DNA from 3 places in the Desulfitobacterium elongatum genome. Region 1 is predicted to be linked to each of the others. Evidence: riboswitches for the same ligand, from Rfam matches in the RefSeq annotation. Region 1 holds a riboswitch; each other region holds the start of a gene.
The links. A riboswitch is a leader RNA that binds a small molecule or an ion and turns the genes downstream of it on or off. The one in region 1 is predicted to bind molybdenum cofactor.
Positions count from the first base shown of each region.

Region 2: linked by a shared signal. The riboswitch ahead of moaA (GTP 3',8-cyclase MoaA) and the one ahead of ACZ42W_RS11820 (DUF2325 domain-containing protein) in region 1 are both predicted to bind molybdenum cofactor.
Region 3: linked by a shared signal. The riboswitch ahead of ACZ42W_RS10815 (molybdopterin-binding protein) and the one ahead of ACZ42W_RS11820 (DUF2325 domain-containing protein) in region 1 are both predicted to bind molybdenum cofactor.

Region 1 covers NZ_AP038772.1:2,528,120-2,531,396, reverse strand. The annotation lists gene ACZ42W_RS11830 (DUF1858 domain-containing protein) at 66-293, shown strand; gene ACZ42W_RS11825 (DUF438 domain-containing protein) at 307-1,545, shown strand; molybdenum cofactor riboswitch at 1,773-1,905, shown strand; gene ACZ42W_RS11820 (DUF2325 domain-containing protein) at 2,052-2,357, shown strand; gene ACZ42W_RS11815 (heterodisulfide reductase-related iron-sulfur binding cluster) at 2,380-2,880, shown strand; gene ACZ42W_RS11810 (MBL fold metallo-hydrolase) at 3,210-3,277, shown strand, end outside.
Region 2 covers NZ_AP038772.1:3,658,391-3,661,667, reverse strand. The annotation lists gene mobA (molybdenum cofactor guanylyltransferase) at 1-71, shown strand, start outside; gene fdhD (formate dehydrogenase accessory sulfurtransferase FdhD) at 34-855, opposite strand; molybdenum cofactor riboswitch at 1,043-1,173, shown strand; gene moaA (GTP 3',8-cyclase MoaA) at 1,246-2,217, shown strand; gene moaC (cyclic pyranopterin monophosphate synthase MoaC) at 2,221-2,697, shown strand; gene ACZ42W_RS17350 (MOSC domain-containing protein) at 2,739-3,173, shown strand; gene ACZ42W_RS17345 (MogA/MoaB family molybdenum cofactor biosynthesis protein) at 3,173-3,277, shown strand, end outside.
Region 3 covers NZ_AP038772.1:2,292,607-2,295,883, reverse strand. The annotation lists gene ACZ42W_RS10825 (4Fe-4S dicluster domain-containing protein) at 1-476, shown strand, start outside; gene ACZ42W_RS10820 (Crp/Fnr family transcriptional regulator) at 516-1,220, opposite strand; molybdenum cofactor riboswitch at 1,386-1,522, shown strand; gene ACZ42W_RS10815 (molybdopterin-binding protein) at 1,518-2,540, shown strand; gene ACZ42W_RS10810 (VWA domain-containing protein) at 2,622-3,277, opposite strand, start outside.

The sequences.
Region 1 (3,277 bases):
CGAAATCACAGCTAGAGTTCTATACTATCTGGTATGATGACCTTAATAAAGAAGAGGTGATTCATATGAGCAAGATGATTGACCTATCCAAGACGGTTTATGAGATTTGTACAGAAGATCCAGAGGTCATTGACATCATGAAGGAATTAGGCTTTGAAGGGATTACTAACCCAGGAATGTTAAGCACTGCAGGACGCCTAATGACCCTTCCCAAAGGTGCAGTCATGAAAAAGATTAGTTTGGATAAACTGAAAGAAGTCTTTATAAGTAAAGGGTATCAAATCAAAGAATAAGGAGTGAAACAGGATGAGTGAATTATTCAACAACCGTGAACACCGTCAAAGAATTCTAAAAGAACTGATTACTGACTTGCATAAGGGTAAGACTGTTGAAGAGGTAAAATCTCGCTTCGAAAAGCTGATCGAAGGAATTTCTCCGAGCGAAATATCTGAAATGGAACAAGCTCTGATCTTAGAAGGAATGCCTGTAGAAGAAATACAGGGACTTTGTGACGTGCATGCAGCAGTATTTAAAGGTTCGATTGAAGAAATTCATAGCCCCCAAAAGGATGAAGATGCTCCAGGGCATCCTGTGCATACTTTCAAGCTTGAGAATAGAGAACTTGAAAAGTTGATCAATGATAAAATATTGCCCGGGCTAGAAAGCTTGAGTGACTCAGGACGTGTGGAAACTATACACCAACTTCAAGAAGGCTTTGAGACTCTCTGGGAAATCGATAAGCATTATAGTCGTAAGGAAAATCTACTGTTTCCTATCATGGAGAAACACGGAATTACCGCTCCTCCAAAAGTCATGTGGGGGGTCGATGACGAAATACGGGCTGCCATTAAAGAAACTCGGAAACTTTTAGCAGGCGATCCGCTAAGTAAAGAATCAGTACTCGAAAAGGGGAAGGAAGTTGCTACTCGAATTCCAGAGATGATATTTAAAGAAGAAAACATTCTCTTTCCCATGGTACTCGAGACCTTTTCCGTCGAGGAATGGGTTCAAATCGCGGAAGCGAGCGACGAAATTGGTTATACCCTAGCGAAGCCACATGGAGCTTGGAAGCCCGTCCAGCTGAAGAGGGAAAACGAAACAACAGGGGAAAAGGAGCAGGGAGAAGGACCGGTCCATGATAGGTATGTTGAATTTGATGCGGGCCTCCTTCTGCCAGAAGAAATCAATGCCATGCTGAACACTCTGCCACTGGATATTACGTTTGTCGGTAAGGATGGAACCGTAAAATACTTCACCCAGGGAAAAGAGCGGATATTCGCGCGGGCCAAGACCGTCCTTGGAAGGGAAGTTCAAAATTGCCATCCACCCGCAAGTGTTCATGTCGTGGAGAAGATCGTCGAAGAACTAAAATCGGGTAAAAAAGACCATGAGGAATTCTGGATTAAGATGGGAGAAATGTTTGTTTATATCCGATACTTTGCCGTTAGAAATGCGGCAGGCGAGTATCTAGGTATCATGGAAGTCACACAGAATATTAAGCCGATCCAAGAGATATCGGGTGAAAAGAGACTAATGTCAGAGTAACCATCAAATCAAACCCCTGAGAGCGTCAGGGGTTCTTTTATTGCCCTAGATAAGCGCTAATTCGACATTCCTCTTACAATATATGATAATAAAAACTATTGTAAAAGAACATAAACGAATGTATAATTACCATATGTATGATTCTAGTTAGTTTTAGATAGTGCGTGCTAGTCTATGGAAAATGGATAATTAATTTTTACTTTCTCCTCCGTGTTAAATGTTACTAATTTCATATTCTTCTCCGAGCCGAAACGACCTAAAGAGTAATCCATGGTATTTCGGCCAGGGCAATAAGCCCTCGGGTGTACTCAGAAATGGGTAGGCCTTCACGATTGAAAAGGAGGTGGATTTCCAAGCCATGAATGGACTTAGTCATGGCTCCACTTTCGATGAGTGGAGCCATGACTTTTTGATTTATGATGAAGCTATTCTTTGTGCATTAAAGGCAATGGGATTCTTAAAGAGGCTATTACTGTTTCTAGAAAAAATCCAAGGAGGTGAATTCAATGAAAATTGCAATCATTGGGGGATATAATCTCGAAAGATACGGAGGGTCCTTAAGTAAAGTTGAGGATATGGTGATTGGTTTCCATGATGGGAGACCTAAGCAAAGAAATAAAAAGTGCATGGAAATTCTTATTAAAGATGCTGATTATGTAATTATAGTACAATCGGTCTGCTCGCATAGCAGTATGTGGGATGCGAAAGCTGTGGCAAAGAAATGTAATAAAAAGGTATATTACGCACACAAGCAAGGTTTAGCTTCGATTCTGAATACAATTGAAAGTCAACATAAAAGCAAGACGGCGTAGAAAGCGCAGGGGCGAAATCTTTGTGAAAGAAGGTTTGAAGAATATGGGATATAGTTATGCTAGGGAAATGTGGATCCCAACATTGATAGATAAGCCTAATCCAGAGTACTTGTTTTTTCCTGGTTGTAGACTATCTGACGAGTCTGCAGGAGAATCAATTCATTCCATTAAGAGCTTACTCCTAGATGCTCATGTAAATATGGCCATATTAGGTGAAGAAAATTGGTGTTGTGGTGAGAAAGCAAGGAAGGCTGGTTTTGAAGATCTATCGCGTTTAATCGCTAAAAGAAATATTGCACTCTGGCATTCATTGGGGGTTAAAAAAATAATAACGAGCTGTACCCAGTGCTTTGTCACATTGGAAAACGAATATCGTAAGTATGGCGGCGATTTCGAAGTTATACTTCAATCTGTATTCTATGAAGATATACACTGTAATGCCAAGTCAAAAATAAGTTGTAGCAAGGGCAGGAGGTGTGGGGTAGATTCTACTTCTTCGTTAACATATTGGAAAGTTCACTGAAAATAGGCTTTAAATTACTGGAGTTTGTACTTATTGAAACCGAAAATTGAAAATGCAATACCTCGAACGCAAATGTTGGAGCAACTGTTAGATGGTATCCCATAAAATGGATATAGAATGGTTTTGATGATGCACTTATCAATTTAAGGAACATCTCTTTTGCATCATATGCTGTCAGTGGGAATGGATCAAAGAAGTGGAAGGCTCCTGAGTATGTCTAGTTCTCAGGGGCCTTCCACTATTACAAAAGAGTTCTTTCAAAATCGAGATGCAATGGAGGTTGATACTTGCTATAATGTGTGATGGATGAAATTCTAGGAGGAAATCGCTTGGAAATCAAAGAGATCAAGGGAAATACCTATTGCATTGATACGGGAATGACCTACATTCCTTTTTA
Region 2 (3,277 bases), 1.1 Mb from region 1:
GGTTCTCACACATTAGACGAAGCTTCAGTAATATTAATACTCCCCAAGAATGGTTGGAACTTCAACCTTAGGAAGGTTAATTCGTTCGGGACAGGTGTAGACATTGAGATGGTCCCCGCGGGCAAATCCGATGACAGTAATACATAGTCTACGGGCAAGCTTGAGGGCCATGTCAGTGGGTGCTGATCGGGCAATGAGAATCGGAATATTCATCTTGGATACTTTGAGGAGGATTTCAGAGGAAACTCTCCCACTAAAAAAGAGGACATGGTCACGTAAATCGAAACCGGACTTTAAGGCACTTCCCGATAACTTATCAAAGACGTTATGGCGACCTATATCATAACTCGTAAAGAGAACTTTTTCTTGGAAAGCGATACCTCCACTATGAATCCCACCTGTTGATTTAAAGAGGGGGAGGTGGTTCTGGAGATATTCAGCATAATTGTAAACTTCCTGAAGGGAGATTACAGTATTTGAGGTTTGGATTTTAGTGAGATCAGTGTCATTGCTAAAAGTAAATGAACTGCGACTTTTGCCACAGCAAGCAGAGAAAAGGCGCTTATTCATTAAATTAGGAGAGCCTAAAGGGGAAGAGCTATAAACCCATATGGACTGAAGTGAGGAATCATAACGAAGAGAGAGAACATCCTGATAGGAACGGATGAAGCCTTCCATGTATAAGAAACCAAGAGCAAGCTCTTCAAGCTGAGAGGGAGAACAAAGGATGGTGCCGATCTCCTCATCATTGAAAAATAGGGTGAGAGGAGATTCTTCCACGACGTATTCAACAGAAAACTCGGTGGTATTTCCTTGCGCTTTTATAACGGGAAATAATTCTGCTTCTTCAGTCATCTTCTCAAGTTCCTCCGAGTTTTTCTTTAATGATAGCATGAGCTATCAAAAGTTTAAAGTGAATTTTATATGAATGTTCATTGAAGTCAGATTTTTTAAGAAAAAAAGATATTTTGTCTCTATAAAACTCTTTTCACAAGAGCAGAAACGTAGTATCATAGTATTAAAGATGGATTAAAGTCCTAATTTAATAAACGTGCTCCGAAACTGGCTAACCTAAAGCGTATGCTACGGTGAGCGAGACAAGTGTAAAAACACTCGGGTATTACTGGAAACGGTTGTGCCTCCCTATTGGAAAGGAGTCTGTAAGTGTGTGAGTATGCTCCACGGTTTTTACAGACCGTGGAGTGTTTTATTTTAACTGAAATGATTTAAAGTGGGGGGATCCCTATGCAAGATCAGTTTAAACGCCGGATCGAGTACCTTAGGATTTCCATAACAGACCGGTGTAACCTACGTTGTAAGTATTGTATGCCAGAGACAGGGGTAAATTGGCTACCGCATGAGTCGATTCTGTCCTATGAGGAAATATTACGTTTAATTCGAATAACGACCTCACTAGGCTTTAAACGTTTTAGAATTACTGGTGGAGAGCCTCTTGCCCGAAAGGGAATCGTAGACTTTTTAGGAGAGGCTTCTAGAATTCCAGGTGTCGAAGACCTCATGTTAACCACGAATGGTATCCTGCTTCCTGAGATGGCCTTTGATTTAAAGGCTGCAGGAGTAAATCGAATTAACATAAGCCTAGATACTTTAAATCCTGAGCGATTCCGAGAGATCACTCGAGGTGGGGATGTACAAAAAGTTATTCAAGGCGTTTACCAATCCTTGGAGGCCGGTCTGCACCCGGTTAAGCTAAACGTTGTCGTGGTTCGTGATTTCAACCGAGATGAACTCCCCCAATTTATGGAGCTCGCTCGAAATTATCCCCTGCACGTTCGCTTTATCGAGCTCATGCCCATTGGAATTAGCTCAGAACACCGAAATGATTTCGTGCCCATAGCGGAAATGAAAGATATTCTCGGACTCGAAGGAATGAAACCCAAAAGAGATATCAAGGGTGGCGGACCGGCTGAGTATATTACCTCGGAGGGATTCCAAGGAAGCATAGGATTTATAAGTGCTTTAAGTCGGCATTTCTGCGATACCTGTAATCGGGTACGCTTAACTGCAGATGGAAAACTAAGACCTTGCTTGCATAGCGCCAAAGAAGTTGATCTTTGTCAAGCCTTAAGAGGAGAAAAAACCGATGAGGAGATAGCAGAACTGTTTGCTGAAGCCGTTTGGCATAAGCCTGCAGAGCATCATATGAATGAGGAAGCATGGCAAGGTCAGCGGATGATGTCACAGATAGGAGGATAATTTATGGATTTAACACACTTTGACGAAGAAGGACGCGCCCGCATGGTCGATGTTACTGAGAAAACGGAGAGTATGAGGGTAGCAACAGCGCGGGGAAAAGTAGAGATGCAACCAGAAACCTTGGAGAGAATTCGGCAGGGGCAGATTGCAAAGGGAGATGTTCTCGCCGTTGCTCAAGTTGCTGGAATTATGGCGGCAAAACAAACCTCAAATCTGATTCCTATGTGTCATCCTCTCGCCATCACAGGCGCAAAATTGAATTTTGAAATTCTTCCACCAGGTACGATTGAGATCGAGGGAATTGTTAAAGTTACGGGGAAAACTGGAGTAGAGATGGAAGCTCTTACCGCGGTCAGTGTAGCAGCTTTAACGATATACGATATGTGTAAAGCCATCGATAAAACAATGGTCATCGGAGACATTCGACTCATGGAAAAAACAGGCGGCAAGAGTGGTCATTTCATTCGAGAAGAAATTTAGACCCATAAAATAAAATAATAAAATTTAGGGGGATAATAAAAATGGCTAAAATTATTGCAGTATGCACGAGTGAAAAAAAAGGAATGCGTAAGAAGAACGTAGGAGAAGGAACTCTTAAGGTCAACTTTGGGATCGAAGGGGATGCTCATGGCGGAGATTGGCATCGTCAAGTCAGTTTACTAGCTATGGAGAGTATCAAAAAAATGCAGGATAAGGGGCTGGATGTAGTTCCAGGTGACTTTGCAGAAAACCTAACCACGGAAGGTATTGACCTTGTTAGCTTACCTATCGGCACAAAGCTTAGAATTGGCGAGACGGGACTTGGGGAAGTTACGCAGATCGGAAAGGAATGTCACACTCGCTGTGCTATCTATTATCAAGCAGGAGACTGTGTAATGCCAAAGGAAGGAATCTTCATCCGTGTGCTTGAAGGTGGAGCGGTAAGTGTGGGAGATTCTATCGAGGTGGTGGAATAATGCTGCGAGTGGGTGTGATTACCGCAAGTGATAAAGGATCTAAAGGAGAGAGAGAAGATCTTTCAGGTCCGACCTTGAAGGAACTCGTTAAAGAAATAGACGGT
Region 3 (3,277 bases), 240 kb from region 1:
CGACCCACTTGGCGAAGCGTTTCAACCAAGTACAATATCATTACATCCCTAAGATAGCTCTCGCAGGTTGTCCCAATGGATGTTCCCAACCTCAAATCAGAGATATTGGAATCTCAGGCTACCTCACCCCAAAAATGACAGATAATATCTGTTCAGGATGCCATCGCTGTATAAATTCTTGCGTCGAGAATGCCCTCACGTGGGAAAATAAGAAAGTGGTATTAGACTCTAAGCTTTGTCTGAACTGTGGCGATTGCATCCGAGCCTGTACAACAGGGCGGATCGCACCTGGAGATTCCGGTTGGATCTTCCATCTTGGTGGACGCTTAGGAAGGCATCCCCAACTCGCTAGAATTGCAGGCATTGAAAATGATAACGAAGAGGTAATCAATAAAATTAAGAATATCTTTGAAGACTATTTTGAGAATGCTCTACCTGAAGAAAGGCTCAATCGCTACCTTGATCGTCAAAGATAGAGACCCTCTAGAACTTGCTTCTAACTACTCCGAATTATTCTACTCCGAATTATTCCGTTCATGTACCCAACGTTGCAAATCCTCAATAGATTTTACTTTAATCTGTTTCTTCTCCATTTGAAGAATCCCCAAATCCTTCAACTCTCCTAAAATTCGGCTTACAGATTCACGAGCTAGACTACACATCCCAGCAAGATCAGTAGCAGAGAGTGGAACAGATATCAAAACTCCATCGGAAACGGATCGCCCATGCACGTGAGCTAAGGCAAAAAGCTTTGCGCCCACTCGTGATCGAGCATCGCCTAGCGCCACATTCTTAAGCTGACGATAGGCTCGACGAAGATCCAATGCCATGATTTGATAAAACGCCCATAGCGTTTCGGGGTTCTCTTTTATATAACGCATTAATGATTTTCTATCCAGGACAAAAACTTCCGAAGCTTCTGTTGCTATCACAGCATAGGGGTAATTCTTGCCATCGAGTATTGTTTCTGGGAAAAAGGCAGGAGCCTGAAGAACGCGAAAAATCTTCTCCGTGAATTCGCTCATAAGCAAAATTTGTACTCTACCTTGAAGTAAAAAAAACGTTAAATTTCCTTCTTCCCCGGAAAAGAAGAGAAACTGCTTTGCGGCATAATGACGTACCCGTCCATGAGTTAAACAAAATTCCCAAAATGACTCAGGTAATTCTCCCCAAAGGGCATTCTTTTTAAATAGATCGAACCCGTTGTTTATACTCGTCATGAAGTAATTCAACCTCCCTTCTTAATTTGCAATCCTTTATCAATGAATTCTAGAATATATTAAAAGAACCTCTGTATTCTTAAAATACATAACATTAAACTTGTCAAGTAATAAAGAAGTTTCGAATAAAAAAAACCTTTGTTAAAGAATACACTTTTCATGATATAATATCAATAAAACCGAGCCTAAAATCCTAAAGAAATATCCATGGTTTTGGGCCGTTTCAGGTTGACCTGAAACCGGGGTGTGTTTAGAAATGGACATGCCTTCCGTCAAAGAAAAGGAGGATAATATTTCATGCAAAAAATTCGAGTACAAGACGCCATTGGAGCAGTGCTTATGCACGACATGACGCAGATCATCCCTGGTGAAACAAAGGATGCGCGTTTTCGTAAAGGGCACATTGTAAAAGAGGAAGATATCCCGGTATTACTCAGCATGGGTAAAGAGCATATTTATGTTTGGGATCAAACACCCGGACTAATTCATGAAGATGAAGCAGCCGAACGCCTAGCTAAAGCAATTGCCGGGCCAGGTCTCAGTTTTAGCGAGACAAAAGAGGGTAAAGTCAATCTGATCGCCGATCAAGACGGCTTGATTTACACTTCTGAAGAAGGTATCTATTCCTTAAATTCTCTGGAATATATCATACTTGCTACACTTCATAACCATCGACCTGTGAAAAAGGGTCAGAAAATTGCTGGAACCCGCGTTGTTCCACTTATGATCGATGAACACGTTATCTTAGAAGCAGAGAGAATTGCCCATGAATTTAAAGAACCTCTACTTCAAATTCGCCCACTTCAGTCCAAGAAAATCGGAGTCGTTACGACTGGAAGTGAAGTCTACCACGGACGAATTGAAGATAAATTCGGACCTGTGCTCCAGAATAAAGTAGCCGAGTGGGGATCAATTCTTATAGGACAAACCTTTTCAGATGACAATGTGGAAATGATTCAAGAGAAAATCCGTGAACATCTAGCAAATGGCGCAGAGATGGTCCTCGTAACTGGAGGAATGTCCGTTGATCCAGACGATCTCACGCCTACTGCGATAAAAGGACTAGGTGGGGAACTAATAACCTATGGTACGCCTGTTTTGCCAGGTGCGATGCTCTTGCTAGCCTACCTTGACGGAATCCCAATCATGGGACTGCCAGGATGTGTAATGTATTCGAGAAAGACAGTATTTGATCTTGTAGCTACCCGTATCCTTACAGGCGAACGTCTAAGCAGGTTAGAGATTGCAAAATACGGACATGGTGGCCTTTGTCTGGAATGCCCTGTATGCACGTATCCCCACTGTCATTTTGGAAAATGATTATAACGATATCAATATAGAATGAGAGAGGCTTAAGGGCCTCTCTCATTTTGATTATAAAGAGGTTCTCTTGACCGTCAGTTAAAAAACTTCCCTTGCAATTCTCCAGACATCGTCTATCGTTCGGCATCGAAAGACCCGAGTACAATAAGGCTTATATTCTCGCATAAGGTTATCTCGATCCCCCCATTCTCTTTCCTCTAAAGGATTAAGCCAATAGACACGCCTTACTTTCTCTTGAATCTCTTTCAAATATTCCGCTTGTGAAGGCCTAAAATTATTCCTGCCATCGCCGAGTATCAAAAGTGTGGCACGGGTGGAAATTTCAGATAACCAATCTTTCGAAAACTCATTAAGAATTCTTCCATAATCAGTAAATCCTGACGAGTTTTTGCGGCTCCACGCATGGATTTGCTCCAGAGAATCCTCGGCCTCCACCCAATTATCATAGGATATATCCCATATGACATCGATAAAAAGATAGATACGTACTCTTCGAAAACAAGACTTAACCCTTTTGATTAAGAAAAGAAGGAATTGCGAAAAGGGTGCGACAGAATTCGAGACATCACATAAAACGACGAGTTCGGGACGCTGTAGTGCGTATTTTTCGAATTCTAAACGGTAGATCAACCCATTACCCCGTACCATTTCTCGAAGGGCAGAGGATAATCGAATCCCCCCGCGATTCGCCCTCTTCTTGCGCCACCCAGGACGTGCCGCAAGATTCTTACCCA